One region of the Actinacidiphila reveromycinica genome, then DNA from elsewhere that is predicted to be linked to it. Evidence: riboswitches for the same ligand, from Rfam matches in the RefSeq annotation. Region 1 holds a riboswitch; the other holds the start of a gene.
What was found. A riboswitch is a leader RNA that binds a small molecule or an ion and turns the genes downstream of it on or off. The one in region 1 is predicted to bind thiamine pyrophosphate.

Region 1 (7,904 bases):
GGTGACGCGGCGCCAGGCGGCGAGGCGGCCCGCGCCGAGCATGCGGGCGGCCTCCTCCTGGCGCGGGTCGAGCTGCGCCCACAGGCCGCCGACGGTACGGACCACCACGGCGTAGTTGAAGAACACGTGCGCGATCAGGATCGCCCACACGGAGGTGTCCAGGCGCACCCCGAAGAGGCTGTCGGTGAAGCCTCCCTGCCCGAGCAGCGCGAGGAACGCCGAGCCGGCGACCACGGTCGGCAGCACGAACGGCACGGTCACCACGGCCCGCAGCAGCCGCTTGCCGGGGAAGTCCAGCCGTGCGAAGGCGTACGCCCCCGGCAGCGCGACCGCGAGCGTCAGGGCGGTGGACGCGGCGGCCTGCCAGCAGGTGAACCACAGCACGTGGCGCACCGAGCCGTCGCCGAGCACGTCGCCGATCCGGCCGAACTGCCAGCGGCCGCCCTGGTGCAGGCCGCGGCTGACGATGGACGCCACCGGGTAGGCGAAGAAGGCGGCGAAGAACGCCAGCGGCAGCGCGGCCAGGGCGAGTCCGGCCGCGAGGGGGCGGGGCCGCCTCCCGCGACCGGACGCGCGCGGCTCTACAGGACGATCGAGTTCCACGACTTCACCCAGTCGTCCCGCTTCGCGGCGATCTTGTCGGGCGCGATCGTGGTCGGGTGCGGGACCTTCGCGCCGTACTTGGTGAACAGCTCCGGCTCGACGGCGCCCTTGACCACCGGGTCGACGTACATCTGGAGCGGCATGTCCTGCTGGAAGGTCCGGCTGAGCATGAAGTCGATGAACGCCTTCGCGCCGGCGGGGTTCTTCGCGCCGTGCAGCACCCCGGCGAACTCGATCTGGCGGAAGCAGGTGCCGGTGGCCACGCCGACGGGTGACTGCGCGGGCTGCGGGGTGACGCCGACCACCTCGGCGGGCGGGCTGGAGGCGTAGGAGACCACCAGCGGCTTGTCGCCCTTGGCCTTCCTCCCCGCGGCCGACCCGGAGAAGGTGCTGTCGTACGCCTGCTCCCAGCTGTCGACGACCTGGACGCCGTTGGCCTTCAGCTTCTTCCAGTACGCCTGCCATCCGTCGTCGCCGTAGGTGGCGGCCGTGCCCAGCAGGAAGGCCAGGCCCGGTGAGGAGGTGGACACGTTCTCGGTGACCAGCAGGTTCTTGTACTGCGGCTTGACCAGGTCGGCGAAGGTCTGCGGCGGCGCGAGGTGGTGCGAGGTGAAGTAGGCGCGGTCGTAGTTGACGCACACGTCGCCGGAGTCGATCGGCGTGACGCGGTGCTGCGCGGCGTCGAGCTGGACGTCGGAGGGCACCTGGTCCAGGCCCTTGGCCGTGTACGGGTCGAACAGGCCGTTGTCGAGGGCGCGGGAGAGCAGGGTGTTGTCCACGCCGAAGAACACGTCGCCGCGCGGGTGGTCCTTGGTGAGGATCGCCTGGTTGACCGCCGCGCCCGCGTCCCCGCCGCGCAGCACCTTGACGGTGTAGCCGGTCTCCTTGGTGAACTGCGCCATCACCGACTTGGAGGCGGCGAACGAGTCGTGGCTGACCAGGGTGACGGTCTTCGACGGGGTGCCGGACGCGCTCCCGGACCCGGAGCCCGAACCGCCGCAGCCGGCCAGGAGCGTGGCGCCCGCGGTGGCGAGGACGAGCGCGCCCATGGCACGCCGACGGATGGTGCTGTTCACTGTCGTTGACTCCCTACGCCGGTATGACCCGGATCAGGTGGGAGGGTCTGCGGCCTGGGCCCGGCGACGGTCCTGCCGTCGCGTCGTCCCAGCCGCACTCTCAGCGCCGTCTCAGGCGCTCCCCTGTCGGATGTTCATTTGTCCCGCTGGTGCGATGAACGCACCAGCGCACCGTATCAGCGTGCGGAAGCGGCGAGCTGACCGCAGGCCCCGTCGATCTCCTGGCCACGGGTGTCGCGGACGGTCACCGGCACGCCGTGGGACTCCAGCGCGGCCACGAACGCCCGCTCGTCCTCCGGACGGGAGGCGGTCCACTTCGAGCCGGGGGTGGGGTTGAGCGGGATCAGGTTGACGTGCACCCGGTGGTTCTTCAGCAGCCGGCCGAGCCGGTCGGCGCGCCACGCCTGGTCGTTGACGTCGCGGATCAGGGCGTACTCGACGGAGACGCGGCGGCCGGAGACGTCGGCGTAGCGCCAGGCGGCGTCCAGCACCTCGCGGACCTTCCAGCGGGTGTTGACCGGCACGAGGGTGTCGCGCAGCTCGTCGTCGGGGGCGTGCAGGGACACCGCGAGCCGGCACTTGAAGCCCTCGTCGGCGAACCGGTGCATCGCGGGGACCAGGCCGACCGTGGAGACGGTGATGCCCCGCTGGGACAGCCCGAGCCCGTCGGGCGCCGGGTCGGTGAGGCGGCGGATCGCGTCGACCACCCGGCGGTAGTTCGCCAGCGGCTCGCCCATGCCCATGAAGACGATGTTCGACAGCCGGTCGGGGGCGCCCGGCCCGCCGCCGGGCACGTCGCCGTCGCGCAGCGCCCGCATCCCGGCGACGATCTGGTGCACGATCTCCGCAGTCGACAGGTTGCGGTCCAGGCCGGCCTGGCCGGTGGCGCAGAACGGGCAGTTCATGCCGCAGCCGGCCTGCGAGGAGATGCACATCGTCACCCGGTCCGGGTAGCGCATCAGCACCGACTCGACCAGGGTCCCGTCGAAGAGCCGCCAGAGCGTCTTGCGGGTGTCGCCGTCGTCGCAGGACGCGTGTCGGACCACGGTCATCAGCTCGGGCAGCAGGTCGCCGGCGAGGCGGCCGCGCGCGCCGGCCGGGATGTCGGTCCACGTCGCCGGGTCGTCGGTGTAGCGGGCGAAGTAGTGCTGCGACAACTGCTTGGCCCGGAACGGCTTCTCCCCCAGCGCCGCCACGGCCTCCCTCCGCTCCGCGGGCGAGAGGTCGGCAAGGTGCCGCGGCGGCTTCTTGGCCCCGCGTGGCACGGCAAACGTCAGTTCTCCGGGTACAGGCATGATGCCTACCAGTGTCGCAGACTCCGCGCGGTGCCCTCGTCGGGGAAGTGGGGGGCTGTGGACAAGGGTGCGGGCCAGGTGGCGTGGGAGGTGGGGGCCGGGCGGCGTGGGAGGCGGGGCCGGGGGTCAGCCCTGGCCGACGAACGCCACCAGGAGCAGCCAGACGACCGGCGCCGTGGGGAGCAGGGAGTCGAGGCGGTCCATGATGCCGCCGTGGCCCGGCAGCAGCGTGCCCATGTCCTTGATGCCGAGGTCGCGCTTGATCATGGACTCGCCGAGGTCGCCGAGGGTGGCGCTGACGGCCGCGGCGAGCCCCAGCAGCAGGCCCTGCCACCAGCGGCCGCCGTCCACGAAGTACTGCATGAGCAGGGCGCCGGCGACCATCGCGAAGCTGATCGCGCCGGCCAGGCCCTCCCGGGTCTTGCCGGGGCTGATCCGCGGCGCGAGCTTGTGGCTGCCGAAGCGCCAGCCGACCGCATAGGCGCCGGTGTCGCTGATCACGGTGAGCAGGAGGAAGACCAGGACCCGCCGCGGGCCGTCGTCGGCGGCCAGCATCATGACGACGAACGTGGCGAGGAACGGGACGTAGAAGGCGGCGAAGACGGCCGCGGTGACGTCACGCAGGTAGTCCTCCGGCGGCTTGGCCATCCGCCAGACCAGCACCGCGAGCACGGTCAGCGCCATCGCGATCCACGCCCCGTCGGCGCCGCGGACGTATCCCGCGATCACCATCGCGGTGCCGCCGAGGGCCAGCGGGACCAGCGGCGCCTGGATCTGCTTGCGCTCGGCGAGCCGGGAGGTCAGCTCCCACAGCCCGACGACCACCGCCACCACGACGATGCCGACGAAGACCGCCTTCACCACGAACAGCGCCGCGACCACCACCGCGCCCAGGCCGACTCCGACCCCTATCGCCGCCCGCAGGTCGCGGCCGGCGGACTTCTTCGCCGGCGGCGCGGCCGGCGGCTCGGAGCCGTGGGCTCCAAAGCCGCCACCGGGGCCCGGACCGGGTGGCGTCGGGTCCTGGGGCGGCGAGGGCGGTGGCGGCGGCATGGTGGAGATCTTCCTCCTGACCCCGGGTTCCGTGGCGGAACCCGCCGCGTGACCGGCGCGTGGCGAAGCGCCCCAGGAAGAATCGTTCACGGAGCGTCGCCTCGCGTCGTCGTCAGGTTGGTGGTCGGCCGGGGGGAGCGTGCGGTCCGGGCAGGGCGCGGAGGTCAGACCTCCAGCAGCTCCGCCTCCTTGTGCTTGAGCAGCTCGTCGATCTGCGCCACGTACTTCGACGTGGTGTCGTCCAGCTCCTTCTCCGCGCGGCGCACCTCGTCCTCGCCGGTCTCGCCGTCCTTGACGAGCTTGTCCAGGGTCTCCTTGGCCTTGCGGCGGACGCTGCGGATGGAGATCTTCGCGTCCTCGCCCTTGGTCTTGGCGACCTTGATGTACTCGCGCCGGCGCTCCTCGGTGAGCTGCGGGAACACCACGCGGATGATCCGGCCGTCGTTGCTGGGGTTCACGCCGAGGTCGGAGTTGCGGATCGCCTCCTCGATGTTGCGCAGGCTGCTGCTGTCGAAGGGGGTGATCACCGCCATCCGCGGCTCGGGCACCGCGAAGGAGGCGAGTTGGTTGATCGGGGTGATCGCGCCGTAGTACTCGGCGACGATCTTGTTGAACATCGCCGGGTGCGCACGGCCGGTGCGGATCGCCGCGAAGTCGTCCTTGGCGACGACGACGGCCTTCTCCATCTTCTCCTCGGCCTCGAGGAGGGTCTCTTCAATCACCATGTGCTCCTGGTATTCAGAAGGCAGAGCCGTCGGGTCGGGGCCCCTGCGCACGTCTTCCTGCACGGTCTCGGACCGGGCAGCCTGTTGTCCATACCGGCGGCGCCGGTCACGCCCTGGTGCCCTGGTCGTTGACCAGCGTGCCGATCTTCTCACCCTTGACGGCGCGGGCGATGTTGCCCTCGGCGAGCAGTTCGAAGACCAGGATGGGCAGTTTGTTGTCCTGGCAGAGGGTGATCGCGGTGAGGTCGGCGACCCGCAGGTCGCGGGCGATCAGCTCGCCGTACTCCAGGGCGTCGAAGCGGACGGCGTTCGGATTGTGCTTGGGGTCGGAGTCGTAGACCCCGTCCACCCCGTTCTTGCCCATCAGCATCGCGACCGCGTCGATCTCCAGTGCGCGCTGGGCGGCGGTGGTGTCGGTGGAGAAGTAGGGCATGCCCATGCCCGCGCCGAAGATGACCACGCGGCCCTTCTCCAGGTGCCGGACGGCCCGCAGCGGGATGTACGGCTCGGCGACCTGGCCCATGGTGATGGCGGTCTGCACCCGGGTCTCGATGCCCTCCTTCTCCAGGAAGTCCTGGAGGGCGAGGCAGTTCATCACGGTGCCGAGCATGCCCATGTAGTCGGAGCGGGCCCGGTCCATGCCGCGCTGCTGGAGTTCGGCGCCGCGGAAGAAGTTGCCGCCGCCGAGCACGACCGCGATCTCGTAGCCGTCGCGGACCACCGCGGCGATCTCCCGGGCGATGGCGTGCACGACGTCGGGGTCGACGCCCAGACCGCCACCTCCGGCGAACGCCTCGCCGGAGAGCTTGAGCAGGTAGCGGCGCGGAGTGGTCCCGTCGCGGCCTTCGGGGCGGCGTCCGCCGTGGTCGTGGGTGTGGTCGCGGGCCTTGCCGGCGCCTTCGGCACCATCATCCATGGGAGATCTCCTCGTGCACGTACCGAGGAGGCCATTGCCGTGGGTCCTTGTCGGTTCCCGTTACGGCAATGGCCTCCTCGTCACCTCTGCGGCCGGCCGGCGGGCGACCGGCCGCGTACGGCCCCAGCGGGACCGTCCGTCTTGCACCGCGCGGCCGCGGGGCGACCGTGCGGACGTGGATGGCAGCCCGCGGCGGCCGAACCCGTGTCTGCGGCCGGACCGGCGGGCGCCGATGGAGCGGACGTCAGACGCCGACGCGGAAGCGCGCGAAGTGCTTCAGCGTGACACCGGCCTCGTCGAGCACCTTCTGCACGGTCTTCTTGGCGTCCTTGGCGAACGCCTGCTCCAGGACGACGTTCTCCTTGAAGAAGCCGTTGACCCGTCCTTCGACGATACGCGGCAGGGCGGCCTCGGGCTTGCCCTCCTCGCGCGCGGTGGCCTCGGCGACCCGGCGCTCGTTCGCCACGGTCTCCTCGTCGATCTCGTCGCGGCTGAGGAACTTCGGGGCGAAGGCGGCGATGTGCTGCGCGACGTCCTTGGCGGTCTGCGCGTCGGCCTTGTCCAGCTCGACCAGCACGCCGACCTGCGGGGGCAGGTCCGGGCTGGTGCGGTGCAGGTAGGAGGCGACGTAGCCGTCGGTGAACTGCGCGAAGCGGTCCAGCACGATCTTCTCGCCGAGGGTGGCGTTGGCCTCGTCGACGAACGCCTGGACGGTCTGGCCGTCCTTGATCTCGGAGCCGAGCAGCGCCGCGAGGTCGGCCGGCTTGGTGGCCGTGACGTGGGCGGCGATCGCGTCGGCGACGGCGACGAACTTGTCACCCTTGGCGACGAAGTCGGTCTCGCACTTCAGCTCGACGAGGACGCCCTCGGAGTTGTCGGCGGCGATGAGGGAGACGACGGCACCGTTGGAGGCCGAGCGGCCCTCGCGCTTGGTGACGCCCTTCTGGCCCTTGACGCGGAGGATCTCGACGGCCTTGTCCAGGTCGCCTTCGGCCTCGGTGAGGGCGTTCTTGCAGTCCATCATGCCCGCGGCGGTGAGCTCGCGGAGCTTCTTGACGTCGGCGGCGGTGAAGTTCGCCATGGGTGTGAGTCTCTTCCCGGATGGTCGGTGTATCTACGGGTGAACGGCGGGGGCGCTGGGCCCCCGCCGTCGTCACGCGTGGTGCTGTTCCCGGACGCTCGCGTCCGCGGGGCGGTCAGGCGCCGGTGGCGGCGTCGCCCTCGGTGGTCGCGGGCTTCTCCTCGGCGGCCTCGGCCGCAGCAGCGTCGGCCGGGGCCTCCTCGGCGGGGGCGGCGTCGGCGGCGGGCGCCTCGGCCGGGGCCGCGTCGGCCGGCTCGGCGTCGGCCTTCTTCTCGCCCTCGAGCAGGTCGCGCTCCCACTCGGCGAGCGGCTCGGCGACGCCCTCGGCCTTCTTGTCGCCGGTGGCGGCGCCGGAGCGGGCGATGAGGCCCTCGGCGACGGCGTCGGCGATCACGCGGGTGAGCAGCGTGACGGAGCGGATCGCGTCGTCGTTGCCCGGGATCTTGTAGTCGACCTCGTCGGGGTCGCAGTTGGTGTCGAGGATCGCGACGACCGGGATGCGGAGCTTGCGCGCCTCACCGACCGCGATGTGCTCCTTCTTGGTGTCCACGATCCAGACGGCGCTGGGCACCTTCTGCATCTCGCGGATACCGCCGAGGGTCTTCTCCAGCTTGTCCTTCTCGCGGGAGAGGACCAGCAGTTCCTTCTTGGTGAGGCCGGAGGCGGCCACGTCCGCGAAGTCGATCTCCTCGAGCTCCTTCAGGCGCTGCAGGCGCTTGTAGACGGTCGAGAAGTTGGTGAGCATGCCGCCCAGCCAGCGCTGGTTGACGTAGGGCATGCCGACGCGGGACGCCTGCTCGGCGATGGCCTCCTGCGCCTGCTTCTTGGTGCCGACGAACATGATGGAGCCGCCGTGCGCGACGGTCTCCTTGACGAACTCGTAGGCGCGGTCGATGTACGACAGCGACTGGAGCAGGTCGATGATGTAGATGCCGTTGCGCTCGGTGAAGATGAAGCGCTTCATCTTCGGGTTCCAGCGGCGGGTCTGGTGCCCGAAGTGGACGCCGCTCTCCAGCAGCTCCCGCATCGTGACGACGGCCATGGCCGTACTCCTTGAGGTACTCGGTTACCGCGGCCGCCGGACGGTGGCCGCGCCTGACGTCCCGACGCGCCGTGCCACAGGGGACCGAGGGGCGCGGCCACCGCCCGTGACCA
Region 2 (7,904 bases), 4.4 Mb from region 1:
GGTCCAGACGGGTGTCCGTGGCGCGGTAGACCGTCGCCATCCCCCCGACGGCGATACGCCCCTCGACCAGGTAGCGCCCGTCGAGCACCTGCCCGACAAGCGGGTCCTGCACGCTGGTGTCCACGGCCACCGATTCTACGAGGCACTTCGTGCGGTTCGGCGCGGGTGGATCGCAATGTGTCCCACCCGTGCGGATTCGCTACGCGGTTGTGACCGTCCGGGGGCGCCCTCCTTCCGGGGTGGGCCCCCGCCGGCGCGGGCCCACGGCTCCCCGCTGCGACGGTTGCTCTCTCGTGCCCGTGGGGTGCGGCTCCCCGCCGCGGGGGTTGCCCTCTCGTCCCCGGCCCGCGCCCGGACGGCCGGTTGCGCGCGCGGTTCCTCCCCCCAGAGCTTCGCCGGGGAGGTATCCCCGCCGCGCTCCTGACCAGGGGCGCGGGGAACCGCGCGCTCAGCAGGCCGCCGGGGCGCGGGGGAGCGCGGCGCCCTAAGCGCGGGGGACTGGGGGCGCCCCCAGGGAAGCCGCACCGTCGACCGGGGACGAGGCGAGGGCACCGTACCTGCGGGGGATGCGGCCGGCCCGGTGGGCGAGGCGGCCGGCGTTGACGGCGTCCCGCATGGCCGCGGCCATCAGGTCGGGCCGCTGCGCCCGGGTCACCGCGGACGCGAGCATGACCGCGTCGCACCCGAGCTCCATCGCGAGCGCGGCGTCGGACGCGGTGCCGGCGCCGGCGTCGAGGACGACCGGCACGGACGCCTGCTCCACGATGAGCTGGAAGTTGTGCGGGTTGCGGATGCCGAGCCCCGACCCGATCGGCGAGCCGAGCGGCATGACCGCGGCGCACCCGACGTCCTCCAACTTGCGGGCGAGCACCGGGTCGTCACTGGTGTACGGGAGGACCGTGAACCCGTCGTCCACCAGCGTCTCGGCCGCGTCGAGGAGTTCGACCGGGTCCGGCAGCAACGTCCGCTCGTCGGCGATCACTTCGAGCTTGACCCAGTCGGTGCCCAGCGCCTCCCGGGCGAGCCGGGCGGTGAGCACCGCCTCGCCCGCGGTGAAGCACCCGGCCGTGTTCGGCAGCACCCGGATGCCCAGCCGGTCCAGCACGGAGAGCACCGAGCCCTTGGCGGTCGGGTCCATCCGCCGCATCGCGACCGTCGTCAGCTCCGTGCCGGACGCGCGCAGCGCGTGCTCCAGCACGTCGAGGCTCGGCGCCCCTCCGGTGCCCATGATCAGGCGGGACCCGAAGACTACGCCGCCGATGCGCAGCGGATCGCCGGCGCCCGCGGGCGCCTCGGAGGGCGCGGTTCGTGTGGTGTCCACGCTCAGCCTCCCTGGACCGCGGTGAGGATCTCCACCCGGTCGCCCTCGGCCAGCCGGGTCGCCGCCCAGCGCGAGCGCGGCACGACGGTCTCGTTGAGCGCGGCGGCCACCCCGGAGGGCGCCGAGGTGAACCGGGCGACGAGAGCGCCGAGTTCGACCGGGTCCTCCAGGGCGCGCCGCTCCCCGTTGACGAGCACGGTGATCGTCATACCGACTGCTCCTCACGGGCCGACGCCCCGACGTGTCCGGCGCCGAGCGGGGGCGTCGCGCCCGGCGGTGTCCCGCCCGGCGGCGTTCCGGGCCGTCCGCTTCCCGCCGCGCCGGGCGCCGCCGTCCCGGTTCCCGCCGCTCCGGCGGCGAACCGTCCGACCGCGAACGGGGCGGCGTAGTCGGGGAGTCCACCGGTGTCCAGGACATGGCCGAGCACGTCCCCGGTGATCGGGGTGAGCAGCACGCCGTTGCGGTGGTGCCCGGTGGCCAGCAGCAGGCCGTCCAGGGGCGAGGGGCCCAGCAGCGGCGCGTTGTCGGGGGAGCCCGGCCGCAGCCCCGCGAGCGTCTCGGTGAGCGGGAGTTCGGTGATGCCCGGCACCAGGTCGTGCGCGTCGCGCAGCAACTGGTAGACCCCGCCCGCGGTCACCGCCGTGTCCCAGCCGAACTCCTCGCTGGTCGCGCCCAGGACCAGTTCGCCGTTCTCCCGCGGCACCAGGTAGACATGGCTGCCGCGGACCACCGCGCGCACCGTCCGGGACAGGAAGGGCGCCTGCCCCGCCGGCATCCGCAACCGCAGGATCTGCCCCTTCACCGGCCGCACCGGCGGCAGCGCGTCCTGCGGCAGCCCCGGCATCCGGCCGCTCTCGCAGCCCGCGGCCAGCACGGTGCGGCCCGCCGACACCCGGGTGCCGTCCGCGAGTTCGGCACCCGTGACCCGGTCGCCGGCGCATCGGAGCCGGGCCGCCTTCGCCCGGACGAACTCCGCGCCCGCCGCGTCCGCGGCCCGCAGCAGTGCCGCGGCCAGCCGGCGCGGGTCGACCTGGTGGTCGCCGTCCACCCGCAGCCCGCCGCGCACCCCGGGGGCGAGCAGCGGCTCCAGCCGGCGGCACTCCCGCCCGCTCAGCCACTGCGCGGCCAGGCCCAGCGAGGTCTGGAAGGCGTGCAGGTCGCGCAGGTCCGCCCGGTCGTCCGCGTCCAGCGCCACCGCGAGGGTGCCGCACGGCCGGTACCCGGCGTCCATGCCGGTGTCCGAGGCCAGTTCCGCGACGAGGTCCGGATACCGCGCCGCCGACGCCAGGTTGAGGTCGAGCAGTGTCTGCTCGCCGTACTGCAACTCGGTGACCGCGGCGAGCATCCCCGCCGCGACGTGGGCGGCGCCGCCGCCCGGCGAGGGGTCGGCCACCACCGTGGACAGCCCGCGCTGGGCGGCGCGCCACGCCGTCACCAGGCCGATGATGCCGCCCCCCACGACGAGGACGTCCGCTGTTCGGGTACGCATGAGTCTTCGCTGCTCCCTTCGCCGGCATGACCCGGATCAGGTTCGTACGGTCGGCGGCCGGCCAGCCGCCCTCTCAGCCCGGTGCGCCCGGGCTCCCGCGAATTCGCTTGCCGCCAGCTTAGCCGAGGGCCCCTTCCCGGCGGCCGCCGCCTTCGGCTGCCGTGCGGACCCCGCCCCGGCGCGGCGCCAACGCGCTAACGTGTCCCGGTGGACGAGCGTCGCGCAGTGATCGTGGGGGCCGGCATGGCCGGCGTGCAGACGGCCGTGGAACTGCGCCAGCAGGGCTGGCGCGGCCCCGTCACCCTGCTCGGGGACGAGCCGCACCCGCCGTACGACCGCCCGCCGTTGTCGAAGGCGGTGCTCCTCGGCGCGGAGGGCGGCGCCCTGGCCGACGTGCGCTTCGACGTCGACTTCCGTGCGCTCGGCGTGGAGTTGCGGCTCGGGGTGCACGCGCAGGCGCTGCGCGCCGAACAGCACCACCTGGTCACCGACGCCGGCCTGGTGGCCTACGACGCGCTCGTCCTGGCCACCGGCGCCTACCCGGTGGTGCTGCCCGGCACCGCCGGCCTGGCCGGCGTGCACCCGCTGCGCACCCTGGACGACGCCGCCGCGCTGCGCCCCGTGCTCGAACGGCGCGAGCACGTCGTGGTGGTCGGCGCCGGCTGGATCGGCGCGGAGTTCGCGACGGCGGCCCGGCAGGCCGGCTGCGAGGTGACGGTGGTGGAGGCCGCCGACCGCCCGCTGGCCGGTGTGCTGCCCGCGTCCGTCACCGCGCACATGACCGGCTGGTACGGCGAGGCGGGGGTGACCCTGCGGACCGGCACCACCGTGGCCGGGGTCGAGGCCGGCGGGGTGGTGCTCGCCGACGGCAGCCGGCTGGCGGCCGGCGCCGTGGTGGTCGGGATCGGCGCCCGCCCCGCCACCGGCTGGCTGGCCGGCTCCGGGGTGACCCTGGACCCCCAGGGCGCCGTGCGCGCGGACGAGCGGCTGCGGACCACCGCGCCCGACGTGTTCGCGGTCGGCGACTGCGCGTCCTTCCCCTCGGCCCGCTACAACCGGCGGCTGCTCGTCCACCACTGGGACAACGCGGTCCAGGGCCCGCGCACCGCCGCCGCGAACCTGCTCGGCGGCGAGGAGGCGTACGACCCGGTGCCGTACTTCTGGTCCGAGCAGTTCGGGCGGTTCGTGCAGTACGCCGGGTTCCACCGGGAGGAGGACACGCTGATCTCCCGGGGGGACCCCTCCGACGGCTCCTGGTCAGTGCTCTGGCTGCGCCGCGGCGTGCTGGTGGCGGTGCTGGCGGTGGGCCGGCCGCGGGACATGGCGCAGGCCCGGAAGCTGATCGCCGCGGGCTCCGCGCCGGACCCGGTGCTCGCCGCGGACCCGGCGGTGCCGCTGAAGTCCGCCGTGCCGCGCTGACGGCCGCCGGCCCCGCCGGTGGTCCCGCCCGTCCGGAGCGGCCGGCGGTACACGGCACCGTGACGGCTCAGCGCTGGGAGCGGTTGTCGGCCGTAGGTGGCACGCTTGTCCCGTGACTGTTTACTCGTCGGTTGACGCACGCATTGACGCTCTCGTCCCCTCCTGGCTCACCCTGCCCGAGGTCGCCGAGCGTCTCGGTCTGGAAGTGACCCGGATCCGGCCGCTGATCAAGGAAGGGCAGCTCATCGCGGTCCGGCGCGGGGAGAACAAGGTCCTGATGGTGCCGGGCGACTTCATCGGGGACGGGAAGATCGTCAAGGGGCTGCCGGGCACGCTGACGCTCCTGAAGGACGACGGGTTCACGGACGACGAGGCCCTGGAGTGGCTCTTCACGCCCGACCCGACCCTGCCCGGCACCCCGGCGAACGCGCTGCGCGAGAATCGCGGGACCGAGGTGAAGCGCCGCGCGCAGGCGCTCGCCGTGTAGCCCGCGCCCGCCGCGGGCCGCCCGCCGCGCCCGTACCCCGTCCGGGTCCGCGCGCGGCGGCGGCCCGCCCCGGGGCGCACCGACCCCGGGAGCCCGTGATGCCCACCCCGACTGCGTCCGCCCGCCTCGCCGACGCGCGGCTGTACCTCTGCACGGACGCGCGCACCACCCGCGGCGACCTCGCCGCGTTCGCGGACGCGGCGCTGAGCGGCGGCGTGGACGTCATCCAGCTCCGGGACAAGGGGATCGAGGCCCGCCAGGAGCTGGCCGCGCTCGACGTGCTCGCCGAGGCGTGCGAACGCCATGGCAGGCTGCTCGCGGTCAACGACCGCGCCGACGTCGCGCACGCGGCCGGCGCGGACGTGCTCCACCTGGGCCAGGACGACCTGCCGGTGCCCGCGGCCCGCGCCCTGCTCGGGCCCGATGTGCTGATCGGACGCTCCTGCCACGCCGAGGCGGAGGTGGACGCGGCGGCGGTCGAGCCCGGGGCGGACTACTTCTGCACCGGTCCGGTGTGGCCGACCCCGACGAAGCCGGGGCGGCCCGCGCCCGGGCTGGACCTGGTGCGCCACGCCGCCGCGCTCGGCACCCCGCGGCCCTGGTTCGCGATCGGCGGGATCGACCTCGGCAACCTTCCCGAGGTCCTCGCCGCCGGCGCCCGCCGCATCGTCGTCGTCCGCGCGATCACGGAGGCCCCCGACCCCTACGAAGCCGCTGCCGCACTGGCCCGTACGATCCGCCGCGCGGAGCCCTCGCCGGCCTGACGGCGCCCCTCCCGCTCCCACGGAAGGCGGTGCCCCCGAGGGGCGCGGGGGAACGGCGCGACCAGCCCGCCACGCCGGGGCGGGTCCCACCGGCCCCGAGGGGCTGTCGCCGGCGCACCCGGGCCGCCGGCCGGACCTCCGCGGCAGCGGGCACCCCGGGGCGGGGGCGGGGCACCTCGGGAAAGGGGCGCGGGGCACCCCCGGGGACGGCGGGACGCGCTAACGTGTGGTGGCCGCCACACGTTAGCCTGCTTGCATGGCCCTGGGGACTTCATCCACACGTACGGACCGCGCGACCACGATCCGTGAGCTGCTCGCGTCCGGCCACCGCTCCTACTCCTTCGAGTTCGCCGCGCCGCGGACGGAGAAGGGCGAGCGCACGCTGTGGAACGCGATCCGGCGGATCGAAGCGGTACGCCCGACCTTCGTGTCGGTCACCTACGGCGCGGGCGGCTCCTCCCGGGAGGGCACCGTGCGCGCCACCGACCGCATCGTGTCGGACACCACCCTCACCCCGTGCGCCCACCTGACCGCGGTGAACCACTCGGTCGCCGAGCTGCGCAACATCATCGGCCAGTACGCCGACGCCGGCATCCGCAACATCCTCGCGGTGCGCGGCGACCCGCCCGGCGACCCGATGGGCGAGTGGGTGGCCCACCCGCAGGGGCTGACCTACGCGGCCGAGCTGGTGCGACTGGTCAAGGAGTCGGGCGACTTCTGCGTGGGCGTCGCGGCGTTCACCGAGATGCACCCGCGCTCCACCGACCCGGCCGAGGACACCCGCCACTTCCTCGACAAGTGCCGGGCCGGCGCCGACTTCGCGATCACCCAGATGTTCTTCGACCCGGACGCGTACCTGCGGCTGCGGGACCGGGTGGACCGGGCGGGCTGCACCGTGCCGATCATCCCCGAGGTGATGCCGGTCACCAACGTCCGGCAGATCGAGCGGTTCTCGCAGCTCGGCAACGCCCCGTTCCCGCCCGACCTGGCCGAACGCCTCCTCGCGGTGCAGGACGACCCGGCGGCGGTGCGGGCGATCGGCATCGAGTTCACCACCGAGATGTGCCGGCGGCTGCTGGCCGAGGACATTCCGGGGCTCCACTTCATTACCCTTAACCACTCCACCGCATCGCTGGAGATCTACGAGAACCTCGGGCTGCACCAGCAGGCGGCGTGACCCCTAGGTGAGGAAGTGGGCACATGGGTTACTCGGTGCTCTACATCGCGTTCGGCATCGTCGCGCTGTGGCTGCTGGGCGAGGTGCTGTTGCAGTACAAGGCCCGGCTGCGCTGGCGGGTGCTCGCCTTCGCCGGGTTCCTCGGCCTGGTGGTCGGGGTCGCCGAGCGCAGCGTCGTGCTCATCCTGCTGGGCGCGGTGGCCTTCGGCACCGGGCAGAGCATGGTCACGCTCTCCTACAAGCGCGGGTTCTCCACGGGGTGGTCGATAGGCGGCCGCCCCGGCTCCAGCCGCCGCCGCAGGGCGGCGGGCACGCGCCCGGCCGAACCGGTGCTGGAGGTCGGCCCGATCGAGCCGGACGCCGACGACCCGGCCGGGCCGCAGCAGTCCGCCGAGGAGTTGGCGGGCGTCGGCGCCACCGCGGTGCACGACTTCTCCGCCCTGCCCGGTGACGGCCAGGACGGGTACGGCGCCGAGCAGGCGGTGTACCAGCCGATGCCCATGCTCGACGACAGCGGCGAGTACCCGCTCTACGACGGCCAGTCGACGTACACCCCCGACCCGTACACCAGCGGCGGCTACGAGGGGTACGGCGCGCAGGGCTACCAGAGCTGGACCGGGTACGAGCAGCAGCCGTCCTGGGAGCAGGGCCAGCACCAGGGCGGCCAGGGCGGCGGCTACCAGGAGCAGCCCGCGGCGGCCGCCGCGGCCGCCGCGTCCTACGGCTACGACCCGGACGAGTACGACGTGTTCGGCAACTCCCGCGGCACGGAGGGCAGCGCGTTCGGCGGCCAGGACACCGGGGGCGGGTTCGGTGGCCAGGACACCGGGGGCGGGTTCGGTGGCCAGGACACCGGCGGCGGGTACGGCGGCCAGGACGCCGGCGGGGACTGGCGGTTCCCGCAGCCCTACCCGCAGCAGCCCGCGGCCGAGCCGTACGGCGGCTACGGCTACGACCAGCAGGTGTACGACCAGCAGCAGGCGTACATCCCGCAGCAGCCGCACCAGCCGCCGTACGAGCAGCAGCACGGCCAACAGCCGCAGCAGCAGGAGGAGTACGCCGACCCGTACGACCCGTACCGCTACTGACCGGCGTCCGCCGCCGGACGGCCCCGGCGGTCGCCCAGCAGGGCGGGCAGCCGCGCCGCGGACAGGCCCAGGCCCGACGGGGTGGCCCACGGGTGCCGCGACGCCGGCGCGGCCGCCACGTGAGGGTAGTGCTCCAGCAGTGTCTCCTCCGTGTAGCGC

Region 2: another riboswitch for thiamine pyrophosphate. It lies ahead of thiO (glycine oxidase ThiO); the one in region 1 lies ahead of RVR_RS26945 (thiamine ABC transporter substrate-binding protein).

The regions. Positions count from the first base shown of each region.
Region 1 covers NZ_AP018365.1:6,307,284-6,315,187, reverse strand. Annotated here, with positions in the region: gene RVR_RS26950 (ABC transporter permease) at 1-603, opposite strand, end outside; gene RVR_RS26945 (thiamine ABC transporter substrate-binding protein) at 582-1,652, opposite strand; TPP riboswitch at 1,673-1,814, opposite strand; gene rlmN (dual-specificity RNA methyltransferase RlmN) at 1,856-2,974, opposite strand; gene RVR_RS26935 (phosphatidate cytidylyltransferase) at 3,101-4,027, opposite strand; gene frr (ribosome recycling factor) at 4,192-4,749, opposite strand; gene pyrH (UMP kinase) at 4,859-5,668, opposite strand; gene tsf (translation elongation factor Ts) at 5,913-6,749, opposite strand; gene rpsB (30S ribosomal protein S2) at 6,865-7,791, opposite strand.
Region 2 covers NZ_AP018365.1:1,899,806-1,907,709, reverse strand. Annotated here, with positions in the region: gene pknB (Stk1 family PASTA domain-containing Ser/Thr kinase) at 1-124, opposite strand, end outside; gene RVR_RS07955 (thiazole synthase) at 485-1,228, opposite strand; gene thiS (sulfur carrier protein ThiS) at 1,324-1,530, opposite strand; gene thiO (glycine oxidase ThiO) at 1,527-2,810, opposite strand; TPP riboswitch at 2,807-2,919, opposite strand; gene RVR_RS07940 (NAD(P)/FAD-dependent oxidoreductase) at 3,018-4,229, shown strand; gene RVR_RS07935 (Rv2175c family DNA-binding protein) at 4,342-4,716, shown strand; gene thiE (thiamine phosphate synthase) at 4,815-5,480, shown strand; gene metF (methylenetetrahydrofolate reductase [NAD(P)H]) at 5,737-6,657, shown strand; gene RVR_RS07920 (hypothetical protein) at 6,681-7,745, shown strand; gene RVR_RS07915 (terpene synthase family protein) at 7,739-7,904, opposite strand, start outside.